4 regions of the Streptomyces sp. NPDC041968 genome follow, and region 4 is predicted to be linked to each of the others. Evidence: riboswitches for the same ligand, from Rfam matches in the RefSeq annotation. Region 4 holds a riboswitch; each other region holds the start of a gene.
What was found. A riboswitch is a leader RNA that binds a small molecule or an ion and turns the genes downstream of it on or off. The one in region 4 is predicted to bind cyclic di-AMP.

Region 1 (5,033 bases), on a different contig from region 4:
ACGTCGTCCCGGCGGACGTCCAGGGTGCCGCGCGGCGGCAGCGGCGGCCAGGGCTGGTCGGGGTCGGCCGGGACGGGCAGGCCGAGGATCTGGCCCGCGCGCAGCGCCACGCGCGTGTGGCCCTCCGGCGACAGGTGCAGCCGGTCGGCGTCCCACGCCCTGCGGTCCTGCACGGTCCGGAGCGACCACAGGTCGAGCACGGGGCAGCCGTACCGGTCGGCGATGGCCCGGACGTGCCCGTTGTACGTGGCGATCTTGCCGCGCAGGCGCCTGAGGACGGGCACCCCGCGGGTGTCGAAGCCGGTCGTCACCAGCACCGTGCCGGCCGCGGCGGTCAGCGCGGCCACCGCCCGCTCGAACCGCTCGGCCACCTCGTCGGGGTCGGTGCCGGGCCGGATGATGTCGTTGCCGCCCGCACAGAACGAGACCAGGTCGGGGGCGAGTTCGACGGCCCGCGGCACCTGCTCGGCCACGATCCGGTCGAGCAGCCTGCCGCGTACGGCGAGGTTCGTGTACGTGAAGTCGCCCTCGGGGCGCCGGTCCGCGAGCAGTACCGCGAACCGGTCGGCCCAGCCGACGAACGACCCGTCGGGGCCCCGGTCTCCGACGCCCTCGGTGAAGCTGTCCCCCACCGCCACGTACGACCCGATCACTGTTCCGTTGTCACTCTTCGAATCGTCTGCCACATCGGCCCATGATTCACCTTCGAATGTGACCTACGCGACCGTAGGAAGGGGTTGACGGGCGGTGAGAAAGACCACGCCTAAAGTGTTCGCCAATTCAGGAATACGCCCGGTCCGGATACACCGCGACCGGATACACCGCGACCGGATACACCGAAGGCCGGACCCGGGGATCGGGGTCCGGCCTTCGGTGGCGCGGGAGGGCGCGTCAGTTCCTCGTCAGAGGGAGACGCCGTGGGAGCGCAGGTACGCGACCGGGTCCACGTCCGAGCCGTAGTCCGGGGTGGTGCGGATCTCGAAGTGCAGGTGCGGGCCGGTCACGTTGCCGGTGGCACCCGAGAGGCCGACCTGCTGACCCGCCGTCACGGACTGACCGGCGGAGACGGAGAGGGAGGACAGGTGGGCGTACTGGGCGTAGTGGCCGTCGGCGAGCTGGATGACGACCTGGTTGCCGTACGCGCCGCCCCAGCCCGCGGAGACGACGGTGCCCGCGCCGACGGCCTTGAGGGAGGTGCCGGTCGGGACGACGAAGTCCGTGCCGGTGTGGTAGCCGCTGGACCACATGCTGCCGGTCTGGTGGTACGGGGTGCCCAGGGTGCCGCTCGGGACGGGCGAGACGAAGCCGCTGCCGGCGGACTGGGTGCTCGTGTCCGAGGAGTCCGAGGAGTCGGCGGAGCTCTTCGCGGCGTCCGAGGCCTTCTCGGCCGGCTCGGCCTTCGCGGGGGCCGGCTTCTCGGCCGCGGCGGGCTTCTCGGCGGCCGGCTTCTCCGACGGGGCGGAGGAGGACGGGGCCGAGGACTGGGCGGCCCGGCCGTCGACGGCGAGCTTCAGGCCGGGGTGGATCAGCGACGGGTCCGAACCGACGGCCTCGCGGTTGTCCGCGTAGAGCTTCTTCCAGCCGCCGTCGACGTCCTGCTCGTCGGCGATCTTCGAGAGGTAGTCACCGCTCTTCACGGTGTACGTCCGCGCGTCCCCGTTCTTCTCCGCGCCGGCGGCCTTCTTCGCCGGCGCGGAGACGGACTGCACGGACTGCACGGGCTTCTCGGAAGCGGACTGCGCGGGAGCGGCGTGGGCCCCGGCGGCGCCCATCAGCGGGAGCGCGAGCGCGGCGCCACCGGTTCCGGCGACGGCGATGGCGCGGGTCAGGCGCATGGCCCTGGTACGGCGGTGCTTACCCTTGGCGGGCATGGCGAATTCCTCTCCGGCGCCTGCGAGGTGAGCTGTCGGGTGCGAGCTGGAGATGCCCGGCCGCGTCGGGACGCGGCTTTACCCCAAGCCGTTCCGGGAACCGGAACAGGCAGTTCTACCTGTGGGTCCCCCGCTCCTGCCGTGTACGGGTAGGTCGATGAGTGCGGGCTCCGGTCGGCGGCAGGATTAGGCGTCCGTCCGGATCGGTGGTGAACGTAAGCGACCAGGACGCGCAGCGACAAGCGACGGGTTGCGTCGACCGGTGTTCCAAATGATCCTTTATGGGAATCGCCGGTCACCCTCCGTCGAAGCGCGCCACGTCGACTCGGGTAAAGGTCCTTGAAAACCGGCCGCATTACGTGGACATGACGGGCAACGCACCGTCACGGATATGACGCTGCTCACGCGCCGCACCTCCAGCCCCTTTTATTTCCGCGCCAGTTGGAACCAATGCGCCAATACGGACAGAAGGCGCAGATACTCCCCTGTCGGACGTCCCGGCCACCAAAGGCGCGGGACCGTGCCGTATCTTCGAGTGAAGCCCGGCGGCGAGCAGCGCCGACGGGGCGGAGTGGGAGGAGCCCCCGTGACGCAGCAGGTCCCGTCGACCGAACCCGAGCTGGCCGGTGTGCGCAACTTCCGTGACGTGGGCGGCCTGCCGACCGTGGACGGACGGCGGGTGCGACAGGGAGTGCTGTTCCGCAGCGGTCACCTGGCACACGCCACCGGAGGGGACGCCGCGTTCCTGGCCTCACTGGGCCTGCACACGATCTTCGACTTCCGCAACGCGGCCGACCAGAAGCTCGAAGGGCCGGACATCGAGCTGCCGGGCGTGCGCAATGTCAACCTGCCGCTGAGCGACCCGGCCGACGGTGCCGAGTTCTGGAAGATGGTCCGCGACGGCGACCTGGACCAGCTCCGCGAAATCCTGGCCGGCGACAAGGGCGCCGAGCGGATGATCGGCTCCTACCGCCTGATCATCAAGGAGCGCACGGCGGAGCACTCACGGGTGCTGCACGCGCTCGCCGAGGACAGCGTCCCGGCCCTGATGCACTGCGCGGCCGGCAAGGACCGCGCGGGGCTGTCGATCGCGATCACCCTCCTCGCCCTGGGCGTCGAGCGGGACGCCATCGTCGAGGACTACCTGAAGTCGAACGCCACGCACCGCCGCTACAAGGTGCGTCGCAGCAGCTCCGCCGCCTCCGCCTACTCCCCCGAGGTCATGGAGCTGCTCAGCCCCCTGTTCGACGCGCGCGCCGAGTACCTCGCGGCGGCCCTGGAGACTGTCGAGCAGACCTGGGGCGGAGTCGACGCCTACCTGGAGCAGGGCCTGCGGATCACTCCGGAGACCCGGGAGCGGCTGCGCGAGCGGATGCTGGACTGAGGGGTCGCTCACCGGCTGCCGGCCCCCACCTCGAAGAGCAGGTAGATGAAGGCCGCGAAGAGGTGCCCCACCACGAGGTAGATGAAGAGCCGCACCCACACGGCCCGCGGAAACCTGTCCTGCATCTTCATGGCATCTCTCCAGGGGTGGGGTGGGGCGGCGTGGTGGCCGGTCCCAGGCAGAGCGCCGCCGACGGGCTCTGCAGCAGCGTGTGGACGAAGAGCAGCTCGACCCCGTCGGCGTCCTGGGCGGCGATCCGGTGCGGGGTCAGCGAGTCGAAGTGCGCGCTGTCGCCCGGACCGAGCAGGTGCACGGTCTCCCCGAGGCGCAGCCGCAGCCTGCCCCGCAGCACGTGGAGCCACTCCTCACCGGGGTGCACCCGCACGATGTCGCCCTGCGACCCGTGCGGCACGCGGACCCGCAGGGCCTGCATACCCCGGCCGGACCCACCGGCCTGCCAGTACGTCCAGCCGCCGGCGGACGTCGGCTCCATCGCCTCGGCGCGCACGACGGCGTCCCGGTCCGCGGCCGTCTCGCCGAGCAGTTCCGAGACGGTCGTACCGTAGACACGGGCGAGGGAGAGCAGCATCGGCAGCGAGGGCTGACGCTGCCCGGTCTCCAGCCGGGAGAGGTGGGCGGGCGACAGCCCGGCGGCACGGGCCGCCGCCTCCAGGGTGAGGGCGGCCCGCCGCCGCAGCTCGCGCAGCCGGGGTGCGACGGCGGCGACCGATCCCTCGGCCGGGTCCGTCGCCTCGGAGGAGTTCATGCTCCCATTCAGCCCGACGATTGCCTCACGGACAAATTTGTTGCCTGTGAGGCAAAAACCGGGCTCAGCGGTTGGCCACCGCCTGCCGGACCAGGGTCTTGCCGAAGTCCCACATCAGGCCTCCGCCGTTGTGCGCGTCCTCCATCACCTCGGTGAAGGCGTCGACGAACCGGTCCGCGTCCGAGGTGTCGATGATCAGCGGCGGAATCAGCTTGATCACCTCCAGGTGGTCGCCGGACACCTGGGTGAGGATCCTGTGCCGCTGCAACAACGGCACCACCACCATCTGTGCGAACAGCCCCTTCCTGGCCGCCTGCAGCATCGTCCAGCGGCTGCGCAGCCTGAGTGACCTGGGACGGCCGAACTCGATGCCGATCATCAGCCCCCGGCCGCGCACGTCGGCGAGCAGCTCGTAGCGGTCCACCAGCTCCGTCAGCCGGGACTTCAGCCGCTCTCCCACGGCGGCGGCGTTCGCCACGATCTCCTCGTTCTCCATCACGGAGAGCACCGCGAGCCCGGCCGCCATGGCCTGCGCGTTGGACCCGAAACTCGCCGAGTGGACCTGCACCCGGTCCATCGAGGAGTAGACCTTCTGGAAGATCCAGTCCTTGCCCAGGGTGGCGCCCACCGGCACGTAGCCGCCCGACAGCGCCTTGGCCACGCACACCAGGTCGGGCTCGACGCCGTCCTCGTGCTGGAAGGCGTAGAACGTCCCGGTCCGGCCCAGGCCGGTCTGCACCTCGTCGGCGATCAGCAGTGCCTTGTGCCGGTGCAGCAGTTCCTGCGCGGCGCGCAGGTAGCCGGGGGGCGCCTCGTGCACGCCCTTGCCCTGGATCGGCTCCACGATGAGCGCGGCCACGTCCCCGCGCCGCAGCTCCCGTGCCAGGGCGTCCAGGTCGCCGAGCGGGACGGCGGTGTCGGGCAGCAGCGGCGCGAAGCCGTCGCGGAAGCCGCTCTCGCCGTTGACGGAGAGCGAGCCGGTGGTCAGCCCGTGGAAGGCGTGCGTGCAGTA
Region 2 (5,033 bases), on a different contig from region 4:
GCCCAGCGGCGTGGAGGCCTGGCTGGTCACCCGGTACGCCGACGCCAAGCAGGCCCTCGCCGACCCGCGGCTGTCCAAGAACCCGGCGCACCACGACGAGCCCGCGCACGCCAAGGGCAAGACCGGCATCCCGGGGGAGCGCAAGGCCGACCTGATGACCCATCTGCTGAACATCGACCCGCCGGACCACACCCGGCTGCGCCGACTGGTCAGCAAGGCGTTCACCCCGCGCCGGGTGGCGGAGTTCGCGCCCCGCGTGCAGGAGCTCGCCGACGGGCTCATCGACCGGTTCGCCGCCACCGGCAGCGCCGACCTCATCCACGAGTTCGCCTTCCCGCTTCCCATCTACGCCATCTGCGACCTGCTCGGCGTACCCCGCGAGGACCAGGACGACTTCCGCGACTGGGCGGGCATGATGATCCGCCACGGCGGGGGGCCGCGGGGCGGGGTGGCGCGGTCGGTGAAGAAGATGCGGGGCTACCTCGCCGAGCTCATCCACCGCAAGCGCGCGGCGCTGACACCCGAGCCCGAACCCGGTGAGGACCTCATCTCCGGCCTCATCCGCGCCTCCGACCACGGCGAGCACCTCACCGAGAACGAGGCCGCGGCCATGGCCTTCATCCTGCTCTTCGCGGGATTCGAGACCACCGTGAACCTGGTGGGCAACGGCACGTACGCCCTGCTCACGCACCCGGAGCAGCGGGCCCGTCTCCAGTCGTCCCTGGCCGACGGCGAACGCGCCCTGCTGGAGACCGGGGTGGAGGAACTGCTGCGGTACGACGGCCCGGTGGAGCTGGCCACGTGGCGCTTCGCCACCCGGCCGCTCACCATCGGCGGGCAGGACATCGCGGCGGGCGACCCCGTCCTCGTCGTCCTCGCCGCCGCCGACCGGGACCCGGAGCGGTTCACGGACCCGGACACCCTGGACCTCTCCCGCCGGGACAGTCAGCACCTCGGGTACGGCCACGGCATCCACTACTGCCTGGGCGCCCCGCTCGCCCGGCTGGAGGGGCAGACCGCGCTCGCCACGCTCCTGACCCGCCTGCCGGACCTGAGCCTGGCCGCCGACCCGGCCGAACTGCGCTGGCGCGGCGGGCTCATCATGCGAGGTCTGCGCACCCTGCCCGTGTCGTTCACACCGGTCGCGCCGAAGAACGGGAGCGTTGCGTCGCCTTCGCAAAAGTGACACGCGCTCAACTTTGTGATCTTCACGTGATCTGCGCGGCATGAACTTGTGACAAGCGATCATCTGCCTATACGTTCACGGATCAACGTGGCCCCCAGTCTCACGGCCGCGCGATCCCCGCTGTCTCGTGAAAGGTCGTCGCATGCTCTCCGGGAACGGTCGTCACCGCCGCCCCCGCCAGGCACCCGCCCTGGTCGTCGCCGCCGGAGTGACGGGCTCCGCCATCGCGATCCCGCTTCTCGGCGCCACCGGCGCGCACGCGGCCGACGGGGCGAACTGGGACCGGGTCGCCGAGTGCGAGACCGGCGGCGCCTGGAGCCAGAGCAGCGGCAACGGCTACTACGGCGGGCTGCAGCTGTCCCAGGACGTCTGGGAGCAGTACGGCGGCCTGGAGTACGCGTCGAGCGCCGATCAGGCCAGCCGCTCCCAGCAGATAAGAATCGCCGAGAAGTTGCGTGCGGACCAGGGCATCGCCGCCTGGCCGACCTGTGGTCTGCTCGCGGGCCTGGGCAACGACTCGGGTTCGCCGGCCGGCGGTACGGGTGCGGCGGAGGAGGGTTCGGCGCAGGGGTCGGACGATGCGGGGACGCCGACGGCGCCCCGGTCGACCGCGGCGTCCGGTACCGGGTCGTCCGGCTCGTCCGACGAGTCCGAGCGGGCCTCCGGGGTCTCGCCTTCGTCCCCGCCCCCGGCCGCGCCTGACTCCCCGTCGGCCGAACCGGACGAAACGGCCAAGGCCGACACAACGCCCGGAACCAGCCCCTCCGCGACTGCCGACCCGCAGGAGTCCGACAGGTCGTCCACAGCCACCACCAAGGATGACGAAACGGACAAGGCGGGCCAGCGTGCGGGCTCTTCGGCCCTCACCGACACCGCGGGGTCCGGCGCCGGCAAGCACCGCGGCGACCGCGCCGAGGAGGGCCGCGGGTCCGACGCGTCGGGGCGGCACGCCTCGCGCGGTGAGGGTGAGGCGCGAGAGGTCGTCGACGGCTCGTACACCGTCCGTTCCGGCGACAGTCTCTGGGGCATCGCCGACTCCCTTGAGCTCGACGGCGGGTGGCGCTCGCTGTACGTCGGCAACGAGGAGGTCGTCGGCGCCGACCCGGACCACATCCTGCCCGGTCAGACGCTCACGGTCGGGTGCGAATCGGGCCAAAAGTAGGGGGAGTTCACGTCACGGTTCGGGGCCTATGTCCGATTTGGATCACGTGAGACATAGCTCTCAGAAGCCGTGATCGTCTTTGAAAATCCGGCGAGCGCGTGTCTACGGTCATGGTCGCTCGCCATCGCGGGCCCCGGCTGCCGCAACGCCGAATCCTGCCAGCGGCCGTCCGGGAACAGTCGTCGCGTCAAGCGCCGCAGGCAGGAGCGGGGGACCCAAGGTAAGTGCCGCACCGGGCAGTCGAGCCGGAGCGGCTAGGGGTGGAGCCGAGTTCCGCGAGGAACCCGGCCGGGCAACTCAACCGGCCCGAACCCGACAGCTCACCTCGCAGGCGTCGGTGAGGGGATCAACCATGCTGTTTTCCGGCAAGGGCAAGCACCGTCGCCCGTCCAAGGCCACCCGAGTCATCGCCGTCGCCGGTGTCACCGGTGCCGCCGTCGCCGCCCCGCTGATGGCGGCCGGCAACGCCTCCGCCGCCACCGCCTCCGAGTGGGACGCCGTCGCCCAGTGCGAGTCCGGCGGCAACTGGTCCATCAACACCGGCAACGGTTACTACGGCGGTCTGCAGTTCTCCGCCTCCACCTGGGCCGGCTACGGCGGTACGCAGTACGCCGCGACCGCCGACCAGGCGAGCAAGTCGCAGCAGATCGAGATCGCCGAGAAGGTGCTCGCGGGCCAGGGCAAGGGTGCCTGGCCGGTCTGCGGCACCGGCCTGTCGGGCGCCGCGTACACCGGTGGCGGCTCCACCGAGAGCCAGGACAGCGGTTCCGCGCAGGGCTCCGGCAGCTCCGAGAGCCAGAGCAGCGGCTCCACCGCCGACCGCTCCACCGAGCAGAAGGCCTCCCGCTCCGAGGAGCGCCCGGCCGCCGAGAAGCCGGCCGAGAAGAAGACCGTCACCACCCCGACCGGCAAGAAGGTCGAGAAGGGCGACGGCGAGTACAAGGTCGTCAAGGGCGACACCCTCAGCTCGATCGCCGAGGAGCACGACGTCAAGGGCGGCTGGGCGAAGCTGTTCAAGCTGAACGACGACATCGTCGACGAGGCCGACCTGATCTACCCGGGCCAGCAGCTGCACCTGAAGTAAGCGGCCCCGCCTGCTCCCGTCCCGGCGCGTGTTCCCCCGTACGCGCCGGGACGGGTTTTTCACGCCCCCGTCCCGCCCGCACCGCCCTCCCCGGGACCGCGGGTGTTTCCGGAAACGTCTTTGTTCCGTTCGGAAACAATTTACTCTCGGTTCTGTCCAGCGGGTGGGCGATCGGCTGGCCGATCGCCCGGAGCCGGTTAGGCTCGGTCCCGCAGAGCCGCTGCGGTCCTGTGGACCCGCGCGTCACACCGAAGCGTCACATTGAAGAAGGAGATGCTCGTGCCGTCCATCGACGTCGTCGTAGCCCGGGAAATCCTGGACTCCCGAGGCAACCCCACGGTCGAGGTCGAGGTCGGCCTCGACGACGGCAGCACGGGTCGTGCCGCCGTTCCCTCCGGCGCCTCCACCGGCGCCTTCGAGGCCATCGAACTCCGTGACGGCGACCCGGCCCGTTACCTGGGCAAGGGCGTCGAGAAGGCCGTCCTGGCCGTCATCGAGCAGATCGGCCCGGAGCTGGTCGGCTACGACGCCACCGAGCAGCGCCTGATCGACCAGGCCATGTTCGACCTGGACGCCACCGACAACAAGGGCTCGCTGGGCGCCAACGCCATCCTCGGCGTCTCCCTCGCCGTCGCCCACGCCGCGTCCGAGGCCAGCGACCTGCCGCTCTTCCGCTACCTGGGCGGCCCCAACGCGCACCTGCTGCCGGTGCCGATGATGAACATCCTGAACGGCGGCTCGCACGCCGACTCCAACGTGGACATCCAGGAGTTCATGATCGCCCCGATCGGCGCGGAGTCCTTCTCCGAGGCCCTGCGCTGGGGCGCCGAGGTCTACCACACGCTGAAGAAGGTCCTGAAGAACAAGGGCCTGGCCACCGGCCTCGGCGACGAGGGCGGCTTCGCCCCGAACCTCGGCTCCAACCGCGAGGCCCTCGACCTGATCCTCGAGGCGATCAAGGAGGCCGGCTACACCCCCGGCGAGCAGATCGCCCTGGCGCTCGACGTCGCCGCGTCCGAGTTCTACAAGGACGGCTCCTACGCCTTCGAGGGCAAGAACCGCACCGCCGCCGAGATGACCGAGTACTACGCCGAGCTGGTCGAGGCGTACCCGCTGGTCTCCATCGAGGACCCGCTGTTCGAGGACGACTGGGACGGCTGGAACACCATCACCGCCCAGCTCGGCGACAAGGTGCAGCTCGTCGGCGACGACCTGTTCGTCACCAACCCGGAGCGCCTGGCCCGCGGCATCGAGGAGAACTCGGCCAACGCCCTGCTCGTCAAGGTGAACCAGATCGGCTCGCTGACCGAGACCCTGGACGCCGTCGAGCTGGCCCAGCGCAACGGCTTCAAGTGCATGATGTCCCACCGCTCCGGCGAGACCGAGGACGTCACCATCGCCGACCTGGCCGTCGCCACCAACTGCGGCCAGATCAAGACCGGTGCCCCGGCCCGCTCCGAGCGCGTCGCCAAGTACAACCAGCTGCTGCGCATCGAGGAGATCCTCGACGACGCCGCGGTGTACGCCGGCCGCAGCGCGTTCCCCCGCTTCAAGGGCTGACCCGCCCCGTAAGAGGCGGCGTCGTACGTACGTCCCCGTAC
Region 3 (5,033 bases), on a different contig from region 4:
TCGACGACGTCGATGTCGAGGATCCTCTCCTCGTACGCGTCGTCGGGCGGCGGGGTCTTCGTGCTACGGCGGGCCATCGCTGCCGGCTCCTTGCTGAAGCGTGAACGGTGATCTGACGCGGTCCATTGTGGACCGCGGCACTGACAGCGACCGACCAGGACCCGTCACGGGCTGCCCGGCCCGGCGCTGCCCGCAGGGTACGCCCTCGCCCCCGTCGGACCGCCAACCCCGTTCTCGCTCTCGGCGTAGGAGGTGCGGGAACTTCACCGGTGGCCCGCACGCTTGCATACAGTGGCGGGACCGGCGGAATTCCGCAGTTCCGCCCCATGACTCCACCAAGATTCCGCGAGCGAAGGGACGTACATGCCCATGGGTCACACGGCCACAGCCCAGGCAGACTCCGGCGGCCTGACAGCGACCGAGCACCGCCTGGCCAACGGCCTGCGCGTGGTGCTCTCCGAGGACCACCTGACCCCGGTCGCGGCGGTGTGCCTCTGGTACGACGTCGGCTCGCGCCACGAGGTCAAGGGGCGCACCGGCCTGGCTCACCTCTTCGAGCACCTGATGTTCCAGGGCTCCGCCCAGGTCAAGGGCAACGGTCACTTCGAACTGGTGCAGGGCGCCGGTGGCTCGCTCAACGGCACCACCAGTTTCGAGCGCACCAACTACTTCGAGACCATGCCCGCCCACCAGCTGGAGCTCGCCCTCTGGCTGGAGGCCGACCGCATGGGCTCGCTGCTCGCCGCCCTCGACGAGGAGTCGATGGAGAACCAGCGGGACGTCGTCAAGAACGAGCGCCGCCAGCGCTACGACAACGTCCCCTACGGCACCGCGTTCGAGAAGCTGACCGCCCTCGCCTACCCGGAGGGCCACCCCTACCACCACACGCCGATCGGCTCGATGGCCGACCTGGACGCGGCGACCCTGGAGGACGCGCGCGCGTTCTTCCGCACCTACTACGCGCCGAACAACGCGGTGCTGTCGGTCGTCGGCGACATCGACCCCGAGCAGACCCTCGCCTGGGTCGAGAAGTACTTCGGCTCCATCGCCTCGCACGACGGCAAGCAGCCGCCCCGGGACGGTTCGCTGCCCGACGTCATGGGCGGGGAGCTGCGCGAGGTCGTCGAGGAGGAGGTCCCGGCCCGCGCCCTGATGGCGGCCTACCGCCTGCCGGAGGACGGCACGCGCGCGTGCGACGCAGCCGACCTGGCCCTCACCGTCCTGGGCGGCGGCGAGTCGTCCCGGCTGTACAACCGGCTGGTGCGCCGCGACCGCACGGCCGTCGCCGCCGGCTTCGGTCTGCTGCGGCTCGCGGGAGCGCCCTCCCTGGGGTGGCTGGACGTGAAGACGTCCGGTGACGTGGAGGTGCCGGTCATCGAGACCGCCATCGACGAGGAACTCGCCCGGTTCGCCCAGGAGGGCCCGACCGCCGAGGAGATGGAGCGCGCCCAGGCCCAGCTGGAGCGCGAGTGGCTGGACCGCCTGGGCACGGTCGCGGGCCGCGCCGACGAACTGTGCCGCTACGCGGTCCTGTTCGGCGACCCGCAGCTCGCCCTCACCGCCGTGCAGCGGGTGCTCGAGGTCACGGCGGAAGAGGTCCAAAAGGTCGCCAAGGCCCGCCTGCGCCCCGACAACCGCGCGGTGCTCGTCTACGAGCCCACCGCTCCCGCCGACGTGAACGACGCCACCGACGAGAACGAGGAGGCGGCCAAGTGACCGAGCTCGCCACCATGGAATTCCACCAGCAGCCGCAGGCCGGCGAGCCCAGGCCGTGGGCGTTCCCGGCACCGGAGCGCGGCAGCCTCGACAACGGCCTGACCGTGCTGCGCTGCCACCGCCCCGGCCAGCAGGTCGTCGCCGTCGAGGTGCTGCTCGACGCGCCCCTGGACGCCGAGCCCACCGGTCTCGACGGCGTCGCCACCATCATGGCGCGGGCCTTCTCGGAGGGCACCGACAAGCACTCCGCCGAGGACTTCGCCGCCGAGCTGGAGCGCTGCGGGGCCACCCTCGACGCGCACGCCGACCACCCCGGCGTCCGGCTGAGCCTGGAGGTGCCCGTCTCGCGCCTCGCCAAGGCCCTCGGCCTGGTCGCCGACGCCCTGAGGGCGCCCGCGTTCGCGGACGGCGAGGTCGAACGGCTGGTCCGCAACCGCCTCGACGAGATCCCGCACGAGCTGGCCAACCCCGCCCGCCGGGCCGCCAAGGAGCTCTCCAAGGAGCTGTTCCCGGCCGGGACGCGCATGTCGCGCCCCCGCCAGGGCACCGAGGAGACCGTCGCGAGCATCGACTCCGCCGCCGTACGCGCCTTCTACGAGAAGCACGTCCGGCCCGCCACGGCCACCGCCGTGGTCGTCGGAGACCTCACCGGCGTGGACCTCGACGCGCTGCTCGGCGAGACGCTGGGCGCGTGGACCGGCTCCGCCGCGGAGCCCCGTCCCGTGCCGTCGGTGACCGCCGACGACCGGGGCCGGGTCGTCATCGTGGACCGCCCCGGCGCCGTCCAGACGCAGCTGCTCATCGGCCGCACCGGCTCCGACCGGCACGACCGCGTGTGGCCCGCCCAGGTGCTCGGCACCTACTGCCTCGGCGGCACCCTCACCTCGCGTCTGGACCGCGTCCTGCGCGAGGAGAAGGGCTACACCTACGGAGTCCGGGCGTTCGGGCAGGTCCTGCGCTCCGCGCCCGACGGGACCGGCGCCGCCATGCTGGCCATCAGCGGCTCCGTCGACACCCCCAACACCGGCCCGGCCCTGGAGGACCTGTGGACGGTGCTGCGCAAGCTCGCCGAGGGCGGGCTCACCGACGCCGAGCGTGACGTCGCCGTGCAGAACCTGGTGGGCGTGGCGCCGCTGAAGTACGAGACGGCGGCCGCCGTCGCGAGCACATTGGCCGACCAGGTCGAGCAGCACCTGCCCGACGACTACCAGGCGACGCTCTACCGCCAACTCGCCGCCACGGGCACCGTGGAGGCCACGGCGGCGGTCGTGAACGCCTTCCCGGTGGACCGTCTGGTGACGGTCCTCGTCGGCGACGCGGCACAGATCAAGGAGCCGGTCGAGGCGCTCGGCATCGGTGAAGTCACCGTGGTGGCGGCCGAGTAGCGGTACGCGCTGGGGCCCTGGTGACCGGAGTGTCGCCAGGGCCGCCGTTTGTCCGAATTGAGGGAGAGGCTGCCTGTCTGCGCTGTGGCATGCGCTACAAAAAGCCGGTTGCGTTTGAGGATTGAAGACAACCGCGTTTAGCGTCTTCCGGGCTGTTCGTCAGGCAGTGCGCCGCACCCGCGGCACCGGACAGTCATCGCCGAGTCCCCGTACGGCGCGAGCCAGGGGAGCCGGGGACCCACCGTAGTCCCTGGGGTGAATCGGACGCCCGCGCGTGCCGCGAGGGGGCCCGTAGGAGACCTTCCACCTCCGAACCCGTCAGCTAACCCGGTAGGCGAGAGGGAAGGAAAGGACCAGCCTCCACATGGCGTTCACGCGCGCCGTCGGCAAGCACCGCCGTCCCGGCCGGATGCACCGCACCACCGCCCGCGCGGCGGGTGTCGCGGCCCTCGCCACCACCGGCGTCGTCGGCACCCTCGCGGCTCCGGCGCTCGCCGCCGAGCCCCAGGCGGAGCAGAGCGGGCTCACCCCGGTCATCAGCATCGGCGACTCCCTGGCCGACGAGATCGACGCCCAGGCCGCCGCGCAGAAGCAGGCCGCCCTGGACGCCGCCGCCCGTGAGGCGGCGCAGGAGGCCGCGCGCGAGCGGGCCGCCGAGGCCGCCGAGGAGGCGCGCGAGGCCAAGGAGCGCGCCGCGCGGGAGGCGGAGCGCAAGCGCCTCAACACCTTCGTCACGCCGATCACCGCCTCCTACGTCTCCACCGCGTACCAGGCCGGCAGTTCCCTGTGGTCCTCCGGCAGCCACACCGGCATCGACTTCCACGCCTCCACCGGCACCTCCGTGCACGCGGTCGGCGTCGGCACCGTCGTCGAGGCCGGCTGGGGCGGGGCGTACGGCAACCAGGTCGTGCTCAAGATGCACGACGGCACGTACACGCAGTACGGCCACCTGTCGTCCATCGGTGTCTCGGTGGGCCAGTCGGTCGACGCGGGACAGCAGATCGGCCTCTCCGGCGCCACCGGCAACGTCACCGGACCGCACCTGCACTTCGAGGCCCGTACGAGCCCCGAGTACGGCTCTGACATGGACCCCGTCGCCTACCTGCGCTCCCACGGCGTGAACGTCTGACGACGGAGTGAACGTCTGACGACGGACGAACGGCACGCGAAAGCCCCGGCTCCCCGAGCCGGGGCTTTCGCATTTCCGGGGTGTTCCCGACGTGGCCGTTGTCCAAAAAGTGTCCATGAAATCCACATCGCCGTCGGAATTCCCGCCGCATTGGCCTAGAGTCGCTGAACACGCGTCAATCGTCGACGTTTCCCGGGGATGAAGGCGGAGGTCGGGCATGCGCATTCCGGCGCATTCGGTGTGCACGGCGATCCGGGACGACATCGTCTCCGGTGTCCACGGGCGCGGCAGCCGCCTCACCGAGGAACTCCTGGCCCGCCGCTACGGTGTCTCCCGCGTCCCGGTCCGTGAGGCACTGCGCACGCTGGAGGCGGAGGGGTTCGTGGTGACCCGGCGGCACGCGGGCGCGTGCGTCGCGGAGCCGACCGAGCGGGAGGCGGCGGACCTGCTGGAGACGCGTACGCTCCTCGAACCCCTCGGCGCGTCCCGGGCCGCCCGGCGCCGTACCGAGGCGCATCTCAAGGTCCTGCGCGGGCTGGTGCGGCTGGGACAGGAGCGTGCCAGGCAGGGGAGCGGCGACGATCTGCGCTCGCTCGACGGATGGTTCCACGAGACCCTCGCCCAGGCCGTCGGCAGCCCGTCCCTGACGGCGTTGCTGACCCAGCTGCGCCACAAGATCGCCTGGCTGTACGCCGTGGAGGCCGCGGCCGACCCGGTGGGGTGCTGGGCGGAGCACGGCGCGATCGTCGACGCGGTGGCCCGGGGCGACGGCGAGCGCGCACGGGCTCTCATGACGCTGCACG
Region 4 (5,033 bases):
TTGGCGAGCGTGGTCTTCAGGAACTTCGGCGACCGGACGCGCAGCGCGCTCTCGTACGCCTCGTACCCCTGCGCCACGTCGACGACGTACGTGGTGTGTTCCTCCGCCGCGAACGGGACGAACAACGCCTGGTCCGCCTCCAGGTTGTCGAAGGCCAGGCTCGACAGGGAACAGGCCCTGAGCAGCCGGCGGGTGTCCGGGACGAGTCCCTCGCGCAGCACCGCGCCCTGGCAGTCCGAGACCCCGAGCCCGATCGCCCGGCCCTGACCCAGCGCGCCGCGCTCGTGCGGCAGGAAACCGGCCGCCTCGCCGCCCTCGTACACCACGGCCACCCGCGCCCGCGGCCGTACCCGGCCCACGACGTCGGTGAACTCCGGCTCCATGAAGGGACTGCGGGGCGCCGCCGACTTGGCGCGCAGCTCGCGCCAGTGCTCCCGTTCCCCCTCGCCCAGCTCCTCCGGCCTGAGCACGCGCACACGTCCGCCGTTCAACCCGACCCCCCGATCAAGTCCCCCTGGACAACAGGAAGGTACCCCCCGGGGGGCCCGGCCGGTAGGCGGCGGGCCATCTTGTTGCCAATCGGTGCACAGGCCTTGAACCGGCCTTAGGGGAGATGTGCCAGGTTCCGGACACGAACGTGCGTCCTCGCGCGTACTTGCGCCCTACTCGTGCGCACTCGTGCCGTACTCGCGCGTCCTCGTTCGGATGCGATCGCGGGTGAGTCGGACAGGTCCGGTGTCCGTATTCTCTGATCATGGACCGCACCGCGTATTCACTCGTCGCCACCGACCTCGACGGCACGCTGCTCCGCGGCGACGACACCGTCTCCGACCGGTCGCTGGCCGCGCTGGCACGGGTGGCCGAGGCGGGTGCGCGACACCTGGTGGTGACCGGCCGGCCGGCCCCCCGGGTCCGGTCCCTGCTCGACCGTCTCGGCTGCACGGGGCTCGCGGTGTGCGGACAGGGCGCGCAGGTGTACGACGCCGGCGCGCACCGGATGCTGTGGTCGGTCACCCTGGACCGGGAGCTGGCCGAGACCGCGCTCGGCAAGATCGAGGCCGAGGTCGGCCAGGTGCACGCCGCCGTCGACCAGGACGGCGTGGACGGCCTCACGCTCATCGAGCCGGGGTACCTCATGCCCCATCCGACGCTGCCCGCGGTACGGGTCGAGCGGCGCGACGAACTGTGGGAGGCGCCGATCAGCAAGGTGCTGCTGCGCCATCCCGACCTCGGCGACGACGAGTTGGCGGCGACGGCGCGCGCGGTGGTCGGCTCCCTCGCCACGGTCACGATGTCCGGGCCCGGGACGGTGGAGCTCCAGCCGTGCGGCATCACCAAGGCGACCGGCCTGGCGCTGGCCGCCGAGCACCTCGGGCAGAGCCGGCGGCGGACGATCGCCTTCGGCGACATGCCCAACGACATCCCGATGTTCCACTGGGCCGCCCGCGGTGTCGCCATGGCCGACGCCCATCCCGAACTCAGGGCGGTGGCGGACGAGGTCACCCTCACGAACGAGGACGACGGCGTGGCCGTCGTCCTCGAGCGGATCTTCGGTACCTCCTAGCGCGGCCGCCGCCGCGGGGGGCACCCCCATGTGCGAGTCAGTACGACTCAGTACGACTCGGTACGACGCAGTACGGCTCAGTACGCGCCGAAGACGTTGTCCATCGAGCCGTACCGGTCGGCCGCGTAGTTGCAGGCCGCGGTGATGTTGGCGACCGGGTCGTACGGGTCCCAGGAGGTGCCGGGCACGTGGTACGCCTGGAAGGTCGGGTCGATCACCTGGAGCAGGCCCTTGGACGGAGTGCCGTTGATGGCGTTGATGTCCCAGTTGTTGATCGCGAGCGGGTTGCCGGAGGACTCCCGCATGATGTTGCGGTGGATGCCCTCGTAGGAGCCGGGAATGCCGTGCTGCGCCATGACGTCGAGCGACTCGCGGATCCAGCCGTCGAGCGTGTTCGGGTACGTGGTCGCGGCGGTGGCGGCGGCCGGGGCGGCGGCCGGGGTGGCGGCGGACGCGCCGGTGGCGCCGATGAGCGGCAGGGCGAGCACGGCGGCGCCGGTGCCGGCGACGGCGAGCTTGCGGGCGATGCGGGCGGTCCGGGCGTGACGGTTCTGACCGTTGGCAGACATGCTTGAGTCCCTCTCCTTACGCCTGCGAGGTGAGCTGTCGGGTTCGGGCGGGGAGGTGCCCGGCCGCGCCCTGACGGGTACGGCTTCACCCCGAGCCGCTCCGGTGGTGACCGGTGCGGCGACTTACCTGGGTCCCCCGCTCCTGCCTGCGAGTTTGTTGGTGGATGACTGTGCGTTCGGGCGGTGGCAGGATTCGGCGTCCGCCCGACAGGCCGGGAACGTATGCGAGAGCACATGTCCGGAACAAGTGCAGGAATCACCCAACACTCCTGTTGACCTTGATCTGGGGTGTTTGGGGTGCTTGATCCTTTGCGTCTGCCAAGCCTCAACTGGCTTGCGGGGCAAAGGGAGGACACAGTCGGCGACGCGGTTGCTCACAGGGGGGACGGAGTGAGCCAACTCACGGGGCTCAACAAGAGCGGCAAATCGGGCATTAATCCCAACTGTGCGCCAACCGGCCGCGGGTGGGGAGTGCGGTGCGGAACGGCTCGCCGGTTCTGCCACCCCTCGGACGGCGCCGGCCGTCGCGCGCTCCCCTGTGGGGGCCGCCCTCAGGGCCCCGTCCCGTCCGGTGTTCCCGTGCACTGTGCGGGCATCCGTTCGGCACGGGAGGGGGTGTGCCGAGTGGGTGACGTTCTCGGAGTGCGGGCCGTTGGGAGGGGTGATGGGATCTTCCGTGGCGGCTCCCGGTCCGCTCGTGCTCCGGGCCGCGTCCCTCCAGCGATGTCGATCAATATCTGCTCATATCGCCTGATCAAAAACTTGCCGCGCATGATCCGATACCGACCGGCCTGTAACGGTGGGCGCTAGCGGTGATCGAAACGTGACCGGATACGCTGACTTGAGTGGTGGCAGCGACCTATCGACAAACCAGGTAATCGCCAGTAGACACCAGCAGACAGGAGACCCCTCGTGACCGTCGTCGGGCCGTTCGGGCTGAGCGTGCGGGACCAGGCTCTGGAAGCCGATGTCCAGGCCGGATTGGTTGCTGTCGAGGAAGGGTTGCTCGAGGCAACCAAGAGCGAGGTGCCCTTCATCACGGAGGCCGCCCAGCACCTGGTGCGGGCGGGAGGCAAACGGTTCCGCCCGTTGCTGGTGATGCTCGCGTCCCAGTTCGGCGACCCCTACGCCCCCGGCATCGTGCCCTCGGCGGTCGTCGTGGAGCTGACCCACCTCGCCACGCTGTACCACGACGACGTGATGGACGAGGCCGCCGTACGGCGCGGTGTGCCCAGCGCGAACACCCGCTGGGACAACTCGGTCGCGGTCCTCACCGGCGACTTCCTGTTCGCCCGCGCCTCCCAGATCCTCGCCGACCTCGGCCCCGAGGCGGTCCGCGTGCAGGCCCTGGCCTTCGAGCGGCTGGTGACCGGCCAGATCCTGGAGACGGCGGGCCCGCAGGACGGCCGGGACCCGGTCGACCACTACCTGGACGTGCTGGGCGGCAAGACGGGATCGCTGGTGGCCGTCTCCTGCCGGTTCGGCGCGATGATGTCCGGCGCCGACGAGACGGTCGTGGACGTCCTGACCCAGTACGGCGAGCGGCTCGGGGTCGCCTTCCAGCTCGCGGACGACGTCCTGGACATCGCCTCCGACTCCCACGAGTCGGGCAAGACGCCCGGCACCGACCTGCGGGAGGGCATTCCGACCCTCCCGGTGCTGCGGCTGCGCGAGCGGGCGGCCCGGCTGGGGCTGGCCGAGGACGTCGCCCTGTGCGAGCTGCTGGACTCCGACCTGAGCGACGACGCCCGGCACGCGGAGGCACTGCGCCTGCTGCGCGCCCACCCCGCGCTGGAGCAGGCGCGCCGGGACACCGTCCGGTACGCCGAGGAGGCCCGGGCGGCGCTGGCCCCGCTCAAGGAGTGCGACGCGAAGACCGCGCTGGTGGAGCTGTGCGAGGCCGTGGTGCACCGGGCCGGCTGAGCCTCGCCGGCCGGGTCGGCGCCGTCACGCGTGCCGGTGCCGGTATCGCTGCCCGGTAGGGGCCGCCCGTGAGGGCCGGTCGGCAGCGGGATGGCGGCGCACCCGCTTCCGCGGGGGCGCGTGCACCGGACGGTGCACCCCACCCCTACGGGCCGGGGGAGTCGCCGCCCCTGCGTCTCATCCCGCAGGAGTACGCGGAGTTGAGCCCGCGGTCTGACGCTTCCGCCCGGCGTATTTGGTCAGATGGTCACTACGGAAAACACCAATCCTCACCGATTCGGGTGAGAATGGCGGCTCACGGGTGAGAGAACGAGTGCGAGGTCGCGAGACAGCCGCCGCCGACGACGGAGGTAGGGCACACATGGCACCGATCGATTCCGACGACAACACGACCGCCGCCGGGGAGGGCGAGGAGACGCGCGCCGGACGGCGAAAGGCCGCGCGGTACGTCGTCCCGGTCGCGGTGATGGGAGTGGCGGCCGCGACGATCGGCCTCGTCCCCGCGCTCGCCGACTCCGGGGACCCCGACCTCCCGAAGATCACGGCGGAGCAACTGCTGCAGAAGATCGCCGAGTCGGACGTCGAGCAGCTGTCCGGCACCGTCAGGATCAGCACGGATCTGGGCCTGCCGGACCTCGGCGGCCTGGAGAGCGGCCTGCTGTCCGGGATGTCGGGTGGCCCCGGCGCCGGGGCCGACGGCGACGAGGACGGCTCCGCCGCCGACCCGTCGGCCAAGCTCACCGGGCTGGTCTCCGGCACCCACACGCTGCGGGTCGCCGCCGACGGCCCCGACCGGCAGAAGCTGTCCCTGCTGGAGAACGCCGCCGAGTACAGCCTGATCCACGACGGCAAGGACGTCTGGGGCTACGACAGCGCGTCCAACGAGGTCTTCCACTCCACCGCCCCCGACACCGCCGGCCAGCGGGAGAAGGAGGTGCCGGTCACCCCGAAGGACTTCGCCGACCAGGCACTCAAGG

Region 1: it holds a riboswitch for cyclic di-AMP, as region 4 does, so the genes downstream of both, ACZ6EG_RS18745 (M23 family metallopeptidase) here and ACZ6EG_RS15090 (transglycosylase SLT domain-containing protein) in region 4, are expected to answer to the same signal.
Region 2: it holds a riboswitch for cyclic di-AMP, as region 4 does, so the genes downstream of both, ACZ6EG_RS28380 (transglycosylase family protein) here and ACZ6EG_RS15090 (transglycosylase SLT domain-containing protein) in region 4, are expected to answer to the same signal.
Region 3: it holds a riboswitch for cyclic di-AMP, as region 4 does, so the genes downstream of both, ACZ6EG_RS30260 (M23 family metallopeptidase) here and ACZ6EG_RS15090 (transglycosylase SLT domain-containing protein) in region 4, are expected to answer to the same signal.

What each region holds. Positions count from the first base shown of each region.
Region 1 is NZ_JBVJCB010000007.1:161,752-166,784, reverse strand. Features, by position in the region: gene ACZ6EG_RS18750 (SGNH/GDSL hydrolase family protein) at 1-653, opposite strand, end outside; gene ACZ6EG_RS18745 (M23 family metallopeptidase) at 903-1,871, opposite strand; cyclic di-AMP (ydaO/yuaA leader) riboswitch at 1,876-2,038, opposite strand; gene ACZ6EG_RS18740 (tyrosine-protein phosphatase) at 2,458-3,255, shown strand; gene ACZ6EG_RS18735 (DUF6126 family protein) at 3,264-3,386, opposite strand; gene ACZ6EG_RS18730 (helix-turn-helix domain-containing protein) at 3,383-4,021, opposite strand; gene ACZ6EG_RS18725 (aspartate aminotransferase family protein) at 4,086-5,033, opposite strand, start outside.
Region 2 is NZ_JBVJCB010000013.1:86,684-91,716, reverse strand. Features, by position in the region: gene ACZ6EG_RS28390 (cytochrome P450 family protein) at 1-1,186, shown strand, start outside; gene ACZ6EG_RS28385 (transglycosylase family protein) at 1,329-2,348, shown strand; cyclic di-AMP (ydaO/yuaA leader) riboswitch at 2,531-2,697, shown strand; gene ACZ6EG_RS28380 (transglycosylase family protein) at 2,701-3,432, shown strand; gene eno (phosphopyruvate hydratase) at 3,712-4,992, shown strand.
Region 3 is NZ_JBVJCB010000015.1:81,269-86,301, reverse strand. Features, by position in the region: gene ACZ6EG_RS30275 (DNA gyrase/topoisomerase IV subunit A) at 1-77, opposite strand, end outside; gene ACZ6EG_RS30270 (M16 family metallopeptidase) at 364-1,716, shown strand; gene ACZ6EG_RS30265 (M16 family metallopeptidase) at 1,713-3,101, shown strand; cyclic di-AMP (ydaO/yuaA leader) riboswitch at 3,289-3,453, shown strand; gene ACZ6EG_RS30260 (M23 family metallopeptidase) at 3,466-4,230, shown strand; gene ACZ6EG_RS30255 (GntR family transcriptional regulator) at 4,448-5,033, shown strand, end outside.
Region 4 is NZ_JBVJCB010000005.1:303,389-308,421, reverse strand. Features, by position in the region: gene ACZ6EG_RS15100 (GNAT family N-acetyltransferase) at 1-470, opposite strand, end outside; gene ACZ6EG_RS15095 (HAD family hydrolase) at 755-1,564, shown strand; gene ACZ6EG_RS15090 (transglycosylase SLT domain-containing protein) at 1,642-2,133, opposite strand; cyclic di-AMP (ydaO/yuaA leader) riboswitch at 2,139-2,306, opposite strand; gene ACZ6EG_RS15085 (polyprenyl synthetase family protein) at 3,046-4,056, shown strand; gene ACZ6EG_RS15080 (LolA family protein) at 4,418-5,033, shown strand, end outside.